2 regions of the Streptomyces sp. NPDC054813 genome follow, and region 2 is predicted to be linked to the other one. Evidence: riboswitches for the same ligand, from Rfam matches in the RefSeq annotation. Region 2 holds a riboswitch; the other holds the start of a gene.
The links. A riboswitch is a leader RNA that binds a small molecule or an ion and turns the genes downstream of it on or off. The one in region 2 is predicted to bind glycine.
Positions count from the first base shown of each region.

Region 1: another riboswitch for glycine. It lies ahead of gcvT (glycine cleavage system aminomethyltransferase GcvT); the one in region 2 lies ahead of gcvP (aminomethyl-transferring glycine dehydrogenase).

Region 1 covers NZ_JBSHAF010000043.1:14,079-20,543, forward strand. Annotated here, with positions in the region: gene glyA (serine hydroxymethyltransferase) at 1-870, opposite strand, end outside; gene gcvH (glycine cleavage system protein GcvH) at 887-1,264, opposite strand; gene gcvT (glycine cleavage system aminomethyltransferase GcvT) at 1,397-2,524, opposite strand; glycine riboswitch at 2,572-2,681, opposite strand; glycine riboswitch at 2,682-2,779, opposite strand; gene ACWGJB_RS47130 (AAA family ATPase) at 2,936-3,661, shown strand; gene ACWGJB_RS47135 (enhanced serine sensitivity protein SseB) at 3,731-4,522, shown strand; gene ACWGJB_RS47140 (enhanced serine sensitivity protein SseB C-terminal domain-containing protein) at 4,716-5,513, shown strand; gene ACWGJB_RS47145 (ABC transporter permease) at 5,895-6,465, shown strand, end outside.
Region 2 covers NZ_JBSHAF010000016.1:226,480-232,944, reverse strand. Annotated here, with positions in the region: gene ACWGJB_RS30250 (MerR family transcriptional regulator) at 1-599, shown strand, start outside; gene ACWGJB_RS30245 (DNA polymerase IV) at 701-2,059, shown strand; gene ACWGJB_RS30240 (PRC-barrel domain-containing protein) at 2,309-2,689, opposite strand; glycine riboswitch at 2,804-2,898, shown strand; gene gcvP (aminomethyl-transferring glycine dehydrogenase) at 3,073-5,958, shown strand; gene ACWGJB_RS30230 (ABC transporter ATP-binding protein) at 6,022-6,465, opposite strand, start outside.

The DNA of each region.
Region 1 (6,465 bases), on a different contig from region 2:
CTCCACCGTACGACGCTGGCGCTCCTTGAAGTCCTCCGAGGCGGCGACCTTGAAGGAGACCGCCTTCGCCGCGATCACGTGCTCCAGGGGACCGCCCTGGAAGCCCGGGAAGACGGACGAGTTCAGCTTCTTCGCGAAGGCCTGGCGGGCCAGGATGATCCCGCCGCGGGGACCGCCGAGGGTCTTGTGGGTGGTGGAGGTGACCACGTCGGCGTACGGCACCGGGTTCTCGTGCAGGCCCGCCGCGACCAGGCCGGCGAAGTGGGCCATGTCGACCCACAGGTAGGCCTCGACCTCGTCGGCGATCCGCCGGAACTCGGCGAAGTCCAGCTGGCGGGGGTACGCCGACCAGCCGGCGATGATCACCTTCGGCCGGTGCTCCTTGGCGAGCCGCTCCACCTCGGCCATGTCGACGAGACCGGCGTCGTCGACGTGGTAGGCGACGACGTCGAACTGCTTGCCGGAGAAGTTCAGCCGCATGCCGTGGGTCAGGTGGCCGCCGTGCGCCAGGTCCAGACCCAGGATGGTGTCGCCGGGCTGGGCCAGCGCGAACAGGGCCGCCTGGTTGGCGGAGGCACCGGAGTGCGGCTGCACGTTGGCGTACTCGGCGCCGAACAGCTCCTTCACCCGGTCGATGGCGATCTGCTCGGTGACGTCGACGTGCTCGCAGCCGCCGTAGTAGCGGCGGCCGGGGTAGCCCTCGGCGTACTTGTTGGTGAGTACCGAGCCCTGCGCCTCCATGACCGCGACCGGAGCGAAGTTCTCCGAGGCGATCATCTCCAGGGTGGACTGCTGGCGCGCCAGCTCGGCGTCGACCGCCGCCGCGACCTCCGGGTCGAGCTCGTGCAGGGGCGTGTTCAGAACGGACATCTGTTTCTACGACTCCTCAGCCGGCGGTGAAGGCGGTGTACTCGTCGGCGGAGAGCAGGTCGGCCGGCTCGTCCGCGAAACGCACCTTGAACAGCCAGCCGCCCTCGAAGGGGGCCGAGTTCACCAGGGACGGGTCGTCCACGACGTCCTCGTTGATCTCGGTGATCTCACCGCTGACCGGCGAGTAGAGGTCGGAGACCGACTTGGTCGACTCCAGCTCGCCGCAGGACTCGCCCGCGGTCACGGTGTCGCCGACGGCCGGGAGCTGGACGAAGACGACGTCACCGAGCGCGTTGGCCGCGTGCTCCGTGATGCCGACCGTCGCCACGCCGTCCGCGGCGGCCGACAGCCACTCGTGCTCCTTGCTGTAACGCAGCTGCTGGGGGTTGCTCATGGCCTGAATTCTCCTGTACGCGGGGGAGTGGTGGTGAAAAAGGACTGCTGGAAACACGCGTGAGCAGCGGAAATGTGCGCAGGGTCACGCGCCGCCGGGCTCAGTGTCTCCTTCTGGGTCTGCCTCGGGGGTCTACTTCTGGCGCTTGTAGAACGGCAGGGCCACGACCTCGTACGGTTCGTGGCTGCCCCGGATGTCCACGCCGACACCCGCGGTGCCCGGCGCCGCGTGCGCCGCGTCGACGTACGCCATGGCGATCGGCCTGCCGAGCGTGGGGGAGGGGGCACCGGAGGTGACCTCGCCGATCACCGCGCCGCCGGCGACCACCGGGTATCCGGCGCGCGGCACCCGGCGGCCCTCGGCGACCAGGCCGACCAGCACCCGCGGCGGCTCGGCCGCGGCACGGTCGGCGGCCTCCCGGAGCGCCTCGCGCCCCACGAAGTCGCCGTCCTTCTCGAACTTCACCACCCGGCCGAGGCCGGCGTCGAAGGGGGTCAGCGAGGTGGTCAGCTCGTGCCCGTAGAGCGGCATGCCCGCCTCCAGGCGCAGGGTGTCCCGGCAGGACAGCCCGCAGGGCACCAGGCCCACCGGGGAACCCGCCTCGGTCAGCGCCTGCCACAGCTCCACCGCGTGCTCGGGCTTCACGAACAGCTCGAAGCCGTCCTCGCCGGTGTAGCCGGTGCGCGCGATCAGCGCCGGGACCCCGGCGACGGTGCCGGGCAGCCCGGCGTAGTACTTCAGGCCGTCGAGGTCGGCGTCGGTCAGCGACTTCAGGATCCCGGGCGACTCCGGTCCCTGGACGGCGATCAGCGCGTACGCGTCCCGGTCGTCCCGCACCTCGGCGTCGAACCCGGCGGCACGCTCCGTCAGTGCGTCGAGGACCACCTGGGCGTTCGAGGCGTTGGCCACGACCAGGTACTCGGTCTCGGCCAGCCGGTAGACGATCAGGTCGTCGAGGATGCCGCCGTCGGCCCGGCAGATCATGGTGTAGCGGGCGCGCCCGACGCCGACGGAGGCGATGTTGCCGACCAGGGCGTGGTTCAGCAGGTCGGCCGCCTGGGGGCCGGTCACGGCGATCTCGCCCATGTGGGAGAGGTCGAAGAGCCCGGCCCTGGTCCGCACGGCGACGTGCTCGTCGCGCTCGGATCCGTAGCGCAGGGGCATGTCCCAGCCGGCGAAGTCGGTCATGGTGGCGCCGAGCGAGCGATGCAGGGCATCGAGCGCGGTACGGCGGAGTCCAGCGGAATCGGAACTGCTCATCGGTCGGTCGTCTCCCAAAGATCCCAGGGCATGACAGGCGAGGTCTGTCCTCCCCATCTGTCATCGGAACCTGAGAGGTTCGCCCTGACCACATCGGTGGTCATGGCTTGCACCTTGGGTGGGGCCACCGACACGGCGACCCGCTTTTCAGATGTGCCTCGCCCGCGCGGTAACGGGGCCTGAGAGATTCAAGGGAGGGACTTGCTCCTTCGGCGCCCCAGCGAAGGCTGCTGAGGACTCTCCCGCGCGGATTCAAACGGCCGGTATGCAGTTGGCGGGCACATCATTGCATGCCGGGCGGAGCTTTGTAACAGGCCTGTGGCCGGAAGCGGACGGAACCGCGAGACACCGTGCATTACCTTCTCTTTACGGTAAGCGGGGAGAACCTTTCCTGAACCCCCAGGGAGGACGATCACGGTGACAAGGACCACGGCATACGCGACGACGGGTATCGCCCTGCCCGGGCAGCCGACGGCCCCGGCCCGTGAGCGGTGCGGGGAGCTCCCCCACGCTCGGCTGCGCTCGCGCGGGGGGAGCCCCATGGCACCGGTCGTCCGCGATCTGCGCGACCGCGCCGGCCGCAGCCCGAACGGCCTGCTCTTCGGCCCTCGTGACCTGGTCGTGGTCACCGGGCTGCCGGGCAGCGGCAAGTCCACCCTGATGCACCGCACCGTCCAGGGCATCCGGATCGACTCCCAGGACACCCGTGACCGCTGGGACGCCCGCCTGGCCCGCCTCCTGCCGTACGCCCTTTACCGTCCGCTGGTCCGCATCGCCCACTACGCCGGGCTGCGCCGCGCGCTGCGCACCGGCGAGGGCATGGTGGTGCACGACTGCGGTACCCAGGCCTGGGTGCGCGACTGGCTGGCCCGCGCTGCCCGCCGCCGCGGCGGCACCCTGCACCTGCTGCTCCTGGACGTCACGCCCGGCACGGCACTGGACGGGCAGCGCGAGCGCGGCCGGGGCGTCTCCCGGTACGCCTTCCTGCGCCACCGTCACGCCGCCGCTAGCCTGGTGCGGGCGGTGGAGAAGGGCGGGCTGCCCCAGGGCGTCGGCTCGGCGGTGCTCCTCGACCGGGACGCGGCGGACGTGCTGTGCCGGATCGCCTTCCGGGAAGCCGAGCGGGTCACGGGGTGAGGCATTGTCACAGCCACCCGCTAGCCTTTTCAGCCTCAGCAGCAGCGGTTTCCAGCAGGCGGTAGGCAGATGGACTTCCCGGCGGACATTCCCGCGGACTTCCCGGCACAGGCGCACCCCCACCCGCACGGCGGTTGGCCCGGCAACGAGCTGGAGGAGGTCCTGTCGGCCTCCCTCGGCGTCCCCGCCGCGGCGGGCCGGCTCCTCGAGGTACTGGGCCGCAGTTTCCTGTGGATCCCGCTGCCGGAGGGCGGCGGCCCGCACAGCGGCCCGCTGGATCTGCCCACCACGGAGATCGAGGGCCGGGTGTACGTCCCCGTCTTCAGCTCCGAGGAGCAGTTCCGCCAGGTGGTCGGCTCCCATCTGTCGTACACGATCGCCCCGGCCGTCGAGTTCGCCCGCGGTCTGCCCCCGCAGGTCGGCATCGCCGTGAACCCCGGGGGAGTGGTGGGTGTCCCGCTGCCGCCGGAGGCGGTCGCCGAGCTGTGCCGGTCAGGCCGCAGCGAACTGGACGGCCCCGCCTCGGGCGGCCGGGTCCGGCTCTTCGAACCGGACTGGCAGGAAGACCCGGTGGACTTCCTGGCCGTGGCCTCCGCCGAGTTCGCGCAGACCGGCGTGGTCGCCACGGCCCGCCGCTGCCTGGCCGCGGTCGAGACGGCGGACCCCGTGATGTTCGTGGGCGTCGAACTGTCCCAGTGGGAGGGGGACATCAGGGCGCTGCCCCTGGAGGCGCTGGGCAAGGCCCTCGGCAGGGTCCCGGTGAAGTGGCCGGTGAACCTGGTCCTGCTGGACGTGGCGGACGACCCCGTGGGCCACTGGATGCGGGAGAACGTCCGCCCCTTCTATCAGTACGGCCACTAGGAACGCCCTGAAGGCAGCCGACCAGGGGCGCGGGGCGGTGCCGATCCGCGGCTCCGCCGCGCGGGCGCGACCGGCCACCGGGCCGGCCGCGCCCGCCGACGGACCATCGGCCCCCACCCCCTGGGCGCTTAAGCTGTCTCCAAACGCGGGGCGACCTCCAACGCGGGGCAACTCAATGAAGGGGCGGTAACACGTGAGCGCCAGCGGCACCGCGGCGACCGGACAGGTCGAGCACATGCTGCGCCAGGTAACCCCCGGGCGCTACGACGCCTACGAGGCACTCCTCCGCGCCCTCGCCACGCCCTCCTCCGGCCAGATCTGGATGCTGCTCTGGCACGGGCAGGGCGGCTCCCCCGACGCCCAGTACGGGAACATGGAGGTCGACGGCCACGGTTACGCCCCCTGCGTGACCTCGGCCCAGGAACTGTCGGCGAGCGGCTGGAACCGCTCGTACGAGGTGGTCGACGGCCTCGACGTGGCCCGCACGCTCTATCCCGACCACTTCGGCCTGTGGCTCAACCCGCACGCCCCTGGCGGCGGTGTCGGCATCCCCTGGCTGGATCTGCGCCGGATCGCGACCGGCCTGGACCGCCAGCCCGCGGGGCCGCTGCGCCTCGCCGAACCGGCCATCGAGATCCCGCAGTTCTACGCGCTGCTGTCGCAGAACGCCCATCGCACGCCCGCGATCCGCTCGCTGCGGCGCGCCTGGGTGCAGCCGGAGCTGGGGGCGCCCTATCTCGCGATCGGGCTCGACGTGTACGACACGTCGCCGCCGGCCGTGGACTCGGTGCGGGCGATGATGCAGCAGTCCATCGGGGCGGTGCCGGAGGGGCTGCCGGTGTCGACGGTCGCCATGACCGACGAGTACGACCCGGTGGTGATGTGGATGCGGGCGACCGCCCGGCCGTTCTACGACCGCGAGGCCCACGCGGCCCTGCCACCGGCACCGGTCGCGGGGTACGGCTATCCACCGGCCCCCGGCGGCTACTGAGATGCCTTTGTTGTCCTTTTTGGGACGGGAGCCGGCCCACAGCATGCTGTGACCTGGGTCACGCGACGCCCGGCGATTCCGGGGGTGGGGGTGCGTCCGCGGCCTTGTCTCCGCGCGTAGACCAGGGGCTTTGACCCGGCGATATGACGTCTTGTCAGGCTTGCCCCTGTCCGACAGGTGTTACCCGTCGTTCGGATAACGAAACACCTTGCTCTCATCACGGTTGCGCATCCATTCACCGCCAACTATGGCAACCGGTCGCCGCAGCGTTGAAGACTCGCGCTCCAAGGGGTGTTCATCCCTGACCAGGAGAGAGCGATCATGCCGCTACCAGCGGCAAGTGCAAGCCGGCTACAGCCGGTTGAGAGGGGTCCCTGCCAGATGACGGCACCATTGCACGAGCCGACCGCGGAAGCGGCCCCGAGCGCGGCCGAAGAAGCGGCGGTTGTCACCGCCGGCGACAAGGCCGTGCAGGGGCGCTCCCTGGGCCGGATCGCCTGGGAGCGCCTCAAGCGCGACAAACTCGCCCTCTCGGGCGGCGTCGTCGTGCTCCTCCTCATCCTGGTCGCCGTTCTCGCCCCAGTGATCGCCAACCTGATCGGGCAGGATCCGGACACCTTCCACGAGAGCTTGATCGACCCTCTGTTCGGCACCCCCAAGGGGTCATTGGGCGCCATCAGCGGTGACCACCTGCTGGGCGTCGAGCCCGTCAACGGCCGCGACATCTTCGCGCGGATCCTCTACGGCTCCCGGATCTCGCTCCTCGTCGGCTTCCTGTCCGCGATCGTCGCCGTCGTGCTCGGCACCGTCCTCGGCATCCTGGCCGGCTTCTTCGGCGGCTGGGTCGACTCGGCGATCAGCCGCGTCATGGACGGTCTGCTGGCCTTCCCGCAGCTGCTCTTCATCATCGCGCTGGTCTCCGTGATGCCGAACGAGATGCTGGGCCTGAGCG
Region 2 (6,465 bases):
GACTTCGTTCGAGTTGGGGGGACCCCCAGCACGGCAGCACTGCCGGTCACGCTCCGCAGCGGCCGACGGCAGTGCCGAGCGGCGGAGGGGCGGCGTCCATGACGACCGAGGAGATCGGCTACCGGGGGCCCACGGCCTGTGCGGCGGCCGGCATCACCTACCGGCAACTCGACTACTGGGCCCGCACCGGCCTGGTCGAGCCCAGCGTGCGGCCCGCCTACGGGTCGGGCACCCAGCGCCTGTACAGCTTCCGGGACGTCGTCGTTCTGAAGATCGTCAAGCGGTTCCTGGACACCGGGGTCTCCCTCCAGAACATCCGCACCGCCGTCCAGCACCTGAGGGAACGCGGTTTCCGCGACCTGGAGCGCATGACCCTCATGAGCGACGGCGCCACGGTCTACGAGTGCACCTCGCCCGACGAGGTCCACGCGCTGCTCCAGGGCGGTCAGGGCATCTTCGGGATCGCGGTCGGCGTGGTCTGGCGGGACGTGGAGAGCGCGCTCTCCCAGCTGCACGGCGAGCGCGTCGACACCGGCGAGACCCTGATCGGGCCCAACCCAGCCGACGAGCTGGCCCGACGCCGCAACAAGGCGGTCTGAGGCCCTGGCCCGACCTCTCTCGAGCCTCTTGAGCCCTCTGTGATGCCCCGGCACGGTTGCGTGCCGGGGCATTGTCAGTGGTGTGGTGCAGCATCGGAGATGTGAGAAACGCGCCCACGATCCTGCATCTCGACATGGATGCCTTCTACGCCTCGGTGGAGCAGGCATCCAAGCCGAGTCTGCGCGGAAAGGCCGTGGTCGTGGGCGGGCTCGGACCGCGCGGTGTGGTCGCCACCGCGTCGTACGAGGCCAGGGTGTTCGGGGTGCACTCCGCGATGCCGATGGCGCAGGCGCGCAGGCTGGCGCCGAACGCTGCGTATCTCGTGCCGCGTTTCGGGCTGTACCGGTCGATCAGCGAGCAGGTGATGGCGCTGCTGCACGAGCTGTCGCCGCTGGTGGAGCCGCTGAGCCTGGACGAGGCGTTCGTGGACCTGGAGGCGGGTGAGGTGGCCTGGGACGGCGGGTCGGCGCGACTGGTGGGGGAGAAGCTGCGCGCGGACATACGGAGCGCCACGGGGCTCTCCGGGTCGGTCGGGCTCGCCGCCTCCAAGATGCTTGCGAAGATCGCCTCCGAGCAGGCCAAGCCGGACGGGCTGGTGCTGATCGAGCCGGGCACGGAGCGGGCGATGCTCGGGCCGATGTCGGTGCGGACCCTGCCGGGCGTGGGGCCGGCGACCGGGGACCATCTGCGGCGGGCCGGGATCACCACGGTCGACGAGATCGCCGAGGCGGGCGAGGACGAGCTGGTACGGCTGCTCGGCAAGGCCCACGGGCACGCGCTGTACGCGATGGCGCTGGCGCACGACGAACGGCCCGTGGTCGCCGAGCGGGAGGCCAAGTCGGTGTCCGTCGAGGACACCTATGACGTGGACATCCATGACCGGATGCGGGTGGGGATGGAGGTGCAGCGGCTGGCCGACCGGTGTGTGCGCAGGCTGCGGGGGGCCGGGCTGTCGGGGCGGACCATCGTGCTGAAGGTACGGCGGTACGACTTCTCGACGCTCACCCGGTCGGAGACGCTCAGGGGGCCGACCGACGACCCGGCGGTGGTGCGGGAGGCGGCCGCGCGGCTGCTGGACTCGGTGGACACGACGGGGGGTGTGCGGTTGCTGGGCGTGGGCGTGTCGGGGCTCGCCGACTACACCCAGGAGGATCTGTTCGCGCAGGCGGCGGGTGAGGCGGCGGAGATCCTGGCGGAGGAGGACGCGGCCGAGCCGGTCGCCGAGCAGGAGGTGGTCGCCGAGCGGAGATGGCCCGCGGGGCACGATGTCCGGCATGCCGGGTACGGGCACGGATGGGTGCAGGGGAGTGGGCTGGGGCGGGTGACGGTGAGGTTCGAGACACCGGGGGCGTTGGTGCCGGGGAGAGTGCGGACGTTTCGGGTGGACGACCCTGAGCTGGAGCCGGTGGATCCGTTGCCGTTGGTGCCGGTGGTTCCCGCGGACGGGGTGGGTGCGTGACCCCAGGGCGGGGCGGGGCTGGGGTTTCGCTTGCCGGCGCTTGCAGGTGCCTCCCCCAGAGGGGGTACCCCCAGCGCCCACCCGTGCCGCCCTGCGGCACGATTGCCCGCAGCCACGTAGCTGCGTCGCCGACGTGAGTGCAGCGCCCCGTCAGGGGCGCGGGGCTGCACCGATCTGCGGCGCCGCCGCGGGGCGCGAGCAACCCCCACCGGCCCGCGGTCGAAGCGTGGGCGAACCCCGGCGGCGGCCCTACGCCCCCGTGTCCTCCGTTCCCGCCAGTTTCCCGAAGTGGTGGTCCGGGTGGTCGGGGGGTGGGGCGGTCGTGTCAAGGCCGTAGTGGTGGTAGAGCTGGAGTTCCTGCTCAGGGGAGAGGTGGCGGCCTACCCCGAAGTCGGGAGCGTCCTTGATCAGGGTGCGCTCGAAGGGGACCTGGAGGGTGCCCTCGACCAGCTCACTCGGCTCCAGGGGCACGAACGCGTCCCGGGAGAACAGGCCGGTGCGTATGGCCGCCCACTCCGGCACCCCGGTCGCGTCGTCGAGGTAGACCTCGTCGATCGTGCCGATCTTCGTGCCGTTGCGGTCGAACGCCTTGCGGCCGATCAGGTTGCGCGGATCGATGTCGGTCTGCACGGGCCCTCCACTTGGTCGCAACTCATCCGTAAGCACTACAAAAGAGCACATTGAAGGAGGCGGCCACTCGAAGACCCGTGCGTTGCCCTCGCTGGTAGGCTGGCAAGCGGCTGCTGACCCCGTGCGGGAGAGTCCTCCGGACAGACCGGAGGCGCCGAAGGAGCAAATCCTCCCCGGAATCTCTCAGGCTCACGTACCGCACGGACGAGGTCACTCTGGAAAGCAGGGCGGGCGTCGATGGCGTCCGCTCTCACCGACGGTGAAAGCCGGATCCTCTGGGCATCCGGCGAAGCTCTCAGGTTGAGATGACAGAGGGGGAGGCCGTCGGGGTGCCCGTGCCGGGGTACCCCTCGAAGGTCGCGTCAGACCAGGAGGCCTCCGCAATGACCGCCCAGCGTGTTCCGCTCTCCGAGCTAGAGCAGGGAATCCCCTTCGAGCAGCGCCATATCGGGCCCGACCACGAGGCCCGGGCCAAGATGCTCGCCCAGGTCGGGTACGGCTCGCTCGACGAGCTGACCGCCGCCGCCGTGCCGGACGTCATCAAGAACACCGACGCTCTGGAACTGCCGGGCGCGCGCACCGAGGCCGAGGTGCTGGCCGAGCTGCGGTCGCTGGCCGACCGGAACCAGGTGCTCGACTCGATGATCGGACTGGGCTACTACGGCACCTTCACGCCGCCCGTCATCCTGCGCAACGTGATGGAGAACCCCGCCTGGTACACGGCCTACACGCCGTACCAGCCGGAGATCTCCCAGGGACGGCTGGAAGCGCTGCTGAACTTCCAGACCGTGGTCGCCGACCTCACCGGACTGCCCACCTCCGGTGCCTCGCTGCTCGACGAGGGCACGGCCGCCGCCGAGGCCGTGGCCCTGTCGCTGCGCATGGGCAAGAACAAGAAGGGCGTCTTCGTCATCGACGCGGACGCCCTGCCGCAGACCGTCGCCGTGATCCGGACGCGGGCCGAACCGACCGGGGTCGAGGTCGTCGTCGCGGATCTGAGCGAGGGGATTCCGGCGGACCTCGCCGCGCGTGAGATCAACGGCGTGCTCGTCCAGTACCCCGGCGCCTCCGGCGCCGTACGCGACATCAGGCCGCTCGTCGAGCAGGCGCACGGGCTGGGCGCGCTGGTCACCGTCGCCGCCGACCTGCTTGCGCTGACCCTGCTGACCTCGCCGGGCGAACTGGGCGCCGACATCGCCGTCGGTACGACCCAGCGGTTCGGTGTGCCGATGGGCTTCGGCGGGCCGCACGCGGGCTACATGGCGGTGCGGGAGAAGTTCGCGCGCAGCCTGCCCGGCCGGCTCGTGGGCGTGTCCGTGGACGCCGACGGGCACAAGGCCTACCGGCTCGCGCTGCAGACGCGTGAACAGCACATCCGCCGGGAGAAGGCCACCAGCAACATCTGCACCGCGCAGGTGCTGCTCGCCGTGATGGCCGGCATGTACGCCGTCTACCACGGACCCGAGGGGCTACGGGCCATCGCCCGGCGGACCCACCGCTACGCCACGATCCTGGCCGCGGGGCTCAGGGCCGGCGGGGTCGAGGTCGTGCACGGCGCCTACTTCGACACCCTCACCGCGCGTGTGCCCGGCAAGGCCGCCGAGGTCGTCGCGGCCGCCCGGCAGAGCGGTGTCAACCTGCGGCTCGTGGACACCGACCACGTCTCCATGGCCTGTGACGAGACCACCACGCGGGCCCAGCTGGGTGCCGTGTGGACGGCGTTCGGGGTCGAGGGCGACGTCGAGGCGCTGGACGCGGTCGCCGCGGACACGCTGCCCGAGGCGCTGCTGCGCGAGGACGGCTACCTGGGCCACCCCGTCTTCCACGACCACCGGTCCGAGACCGCGATGCTGCGCTACCTGCGCCGGCTCGCCGACCGTGACTACGCGCTGGACCGGGGCATGATCCCGCTGGGCTCCTGCACCATGAAGCTCAACGCGACCACCGAGATGGAGCCGGTCACCTGGCCCGAATTCGGCCAGCTGCACCCCTTCGCGCCCGCCGAGCAGGCGCAGGGCTACCTGACGCTCATCCGTGAGCTGGAGGAGCGGCTCGCCGAGGTCACGGGCTACGACAAGGTGTCGCTCCAGCCCAACGCCGGGTCGCAGGGCGAACTGGCCGGGCTGCTCGCCGTACGCGCCTACCACCGCGCCAACGGCGACGAGCAGCGCACCGTCTGCCTGATCCCCTCCTCCGCGCACGGCACCAACGCCGCCAGCGCCGTCATGGCCGGGATGAAGGTCGTCGTCGTGAAGACGGCCGAGGACGGTGAGATCGACGTCGAGGACCTGCGGGCGAAGATCGAGCAGTACCGCGACCAGCTCGCCGTGCTGATGATCACGTACCCGTCCACACACGGCGTGTTCGAGGAGCATGTCGCGGACATCTGCGGTCAGGTCCACGAGGCCGGCGGCCAGGTGTACGTCGACGGCGCCAACCTCAACGCCCTGGTCGGGGTCGCCAAGCCGGGGCACTTCGGCGGCGACGTCTCGCACCTGAACCTGCACAAGACCTTCTGCATCCCGCACGGCGGCGGCGGCCCGGGCGTCGGTCCGGTGGCCGTCCGGGCTCACCTTGCGCCGTACCTGCCGAACCACCCGCTCCAGCCGGCCGCCGGGCCGGCGACCGGCGTCGGACCGATCTCGGCCGCGCCGTGGGGCTCCGCGGGGATCCTGCCGATCTCGTGGGCGTATGTCCGGCTGATGGGCGGCGAGGGGCTGAAGCGCGCCACCCAGGTGGCCGTGCTCAGCGCCAACTACGTCGCCAAGCGGCTGGAGCCGCACTACCCCGTGCTCTACACCGGCCCCGGCGGGCTGGTCGCCCACGAGTGCATCATCGACCTGCGTCCGCTGACCAAGGCGACCGGGGTGAGCGTCGACGACGTCGCCAAGCGCCTCATCGACTACGGGTTCCACGCGCCGACGATGTCCTTCCCGGTGGCCGGCACGCTGATGATCGAGCCGACCGAGTCCGAGGACCTCGGTGAGCTGGACCGGTTCTGCGAGGCGATGATCGCCATCCGGGCGGAGATCGACAAGGTCGGGGCGGGGCAGTGGCCCGCCGAGGACAACCCGCTGCGGGGTGCCCCGCACACGGCCGCCGCGCTCGGCGGGGAGTGGGAGCACGCGTACTCGCGTGCCGAGGCTGTCTTCCCGGCCGGGGTGTCCGCCGCCGACAAGTACTGGCCGCCGGTGCGCCGGATCGACCAGGCCTTCGGTGACCGGAACCTGGTGTGCTCCTGCCCGCCGCTGGACGCGTACGAGGACTGATCCGCCGTAGTACGGATGTGAGTGGCAGAGGCCCCGCTTCGGCGGGGCCTCTCGCGTATGGCTCTACGCCGGGTACGCGTGGGTCTGGGTCGCCTTCACCGTCGCCCAGACCGGGGTGCCCGGGTGCAGGTCCAGTTCGGCGGCGGCGACCGTGGTGAGGTCGGCGGCGAGGGGGAGTCCGCCGGTCAGGTCGGCGCGGATCTGGTCGCCGTGGATCTCCAGGCCGGCGACCTCACAGCGCCACAGGTTGCGGGCGCTGGTGCCGGTGGGGCGGTCTCGGAAGAGGGTGACGGCGCTCGGCGGGAACGCAACGAACACGTCGCCGGCGAGGTCCTCCGTGGTGGCGATGGCGGGGCCGGTGTCCAGCCTGACCAGGTGGCCCCCGGCCTCGGCCCGGCCGCGGTAGAGGTTGAGGCCGACCAGGTGGGCGATGTAGTCGGTGCGCGGGTGGCGGGCGATGTCGGCGGGGGTGCCCTGCTGGACGATCCTGCCGTGCTCGATGACGAT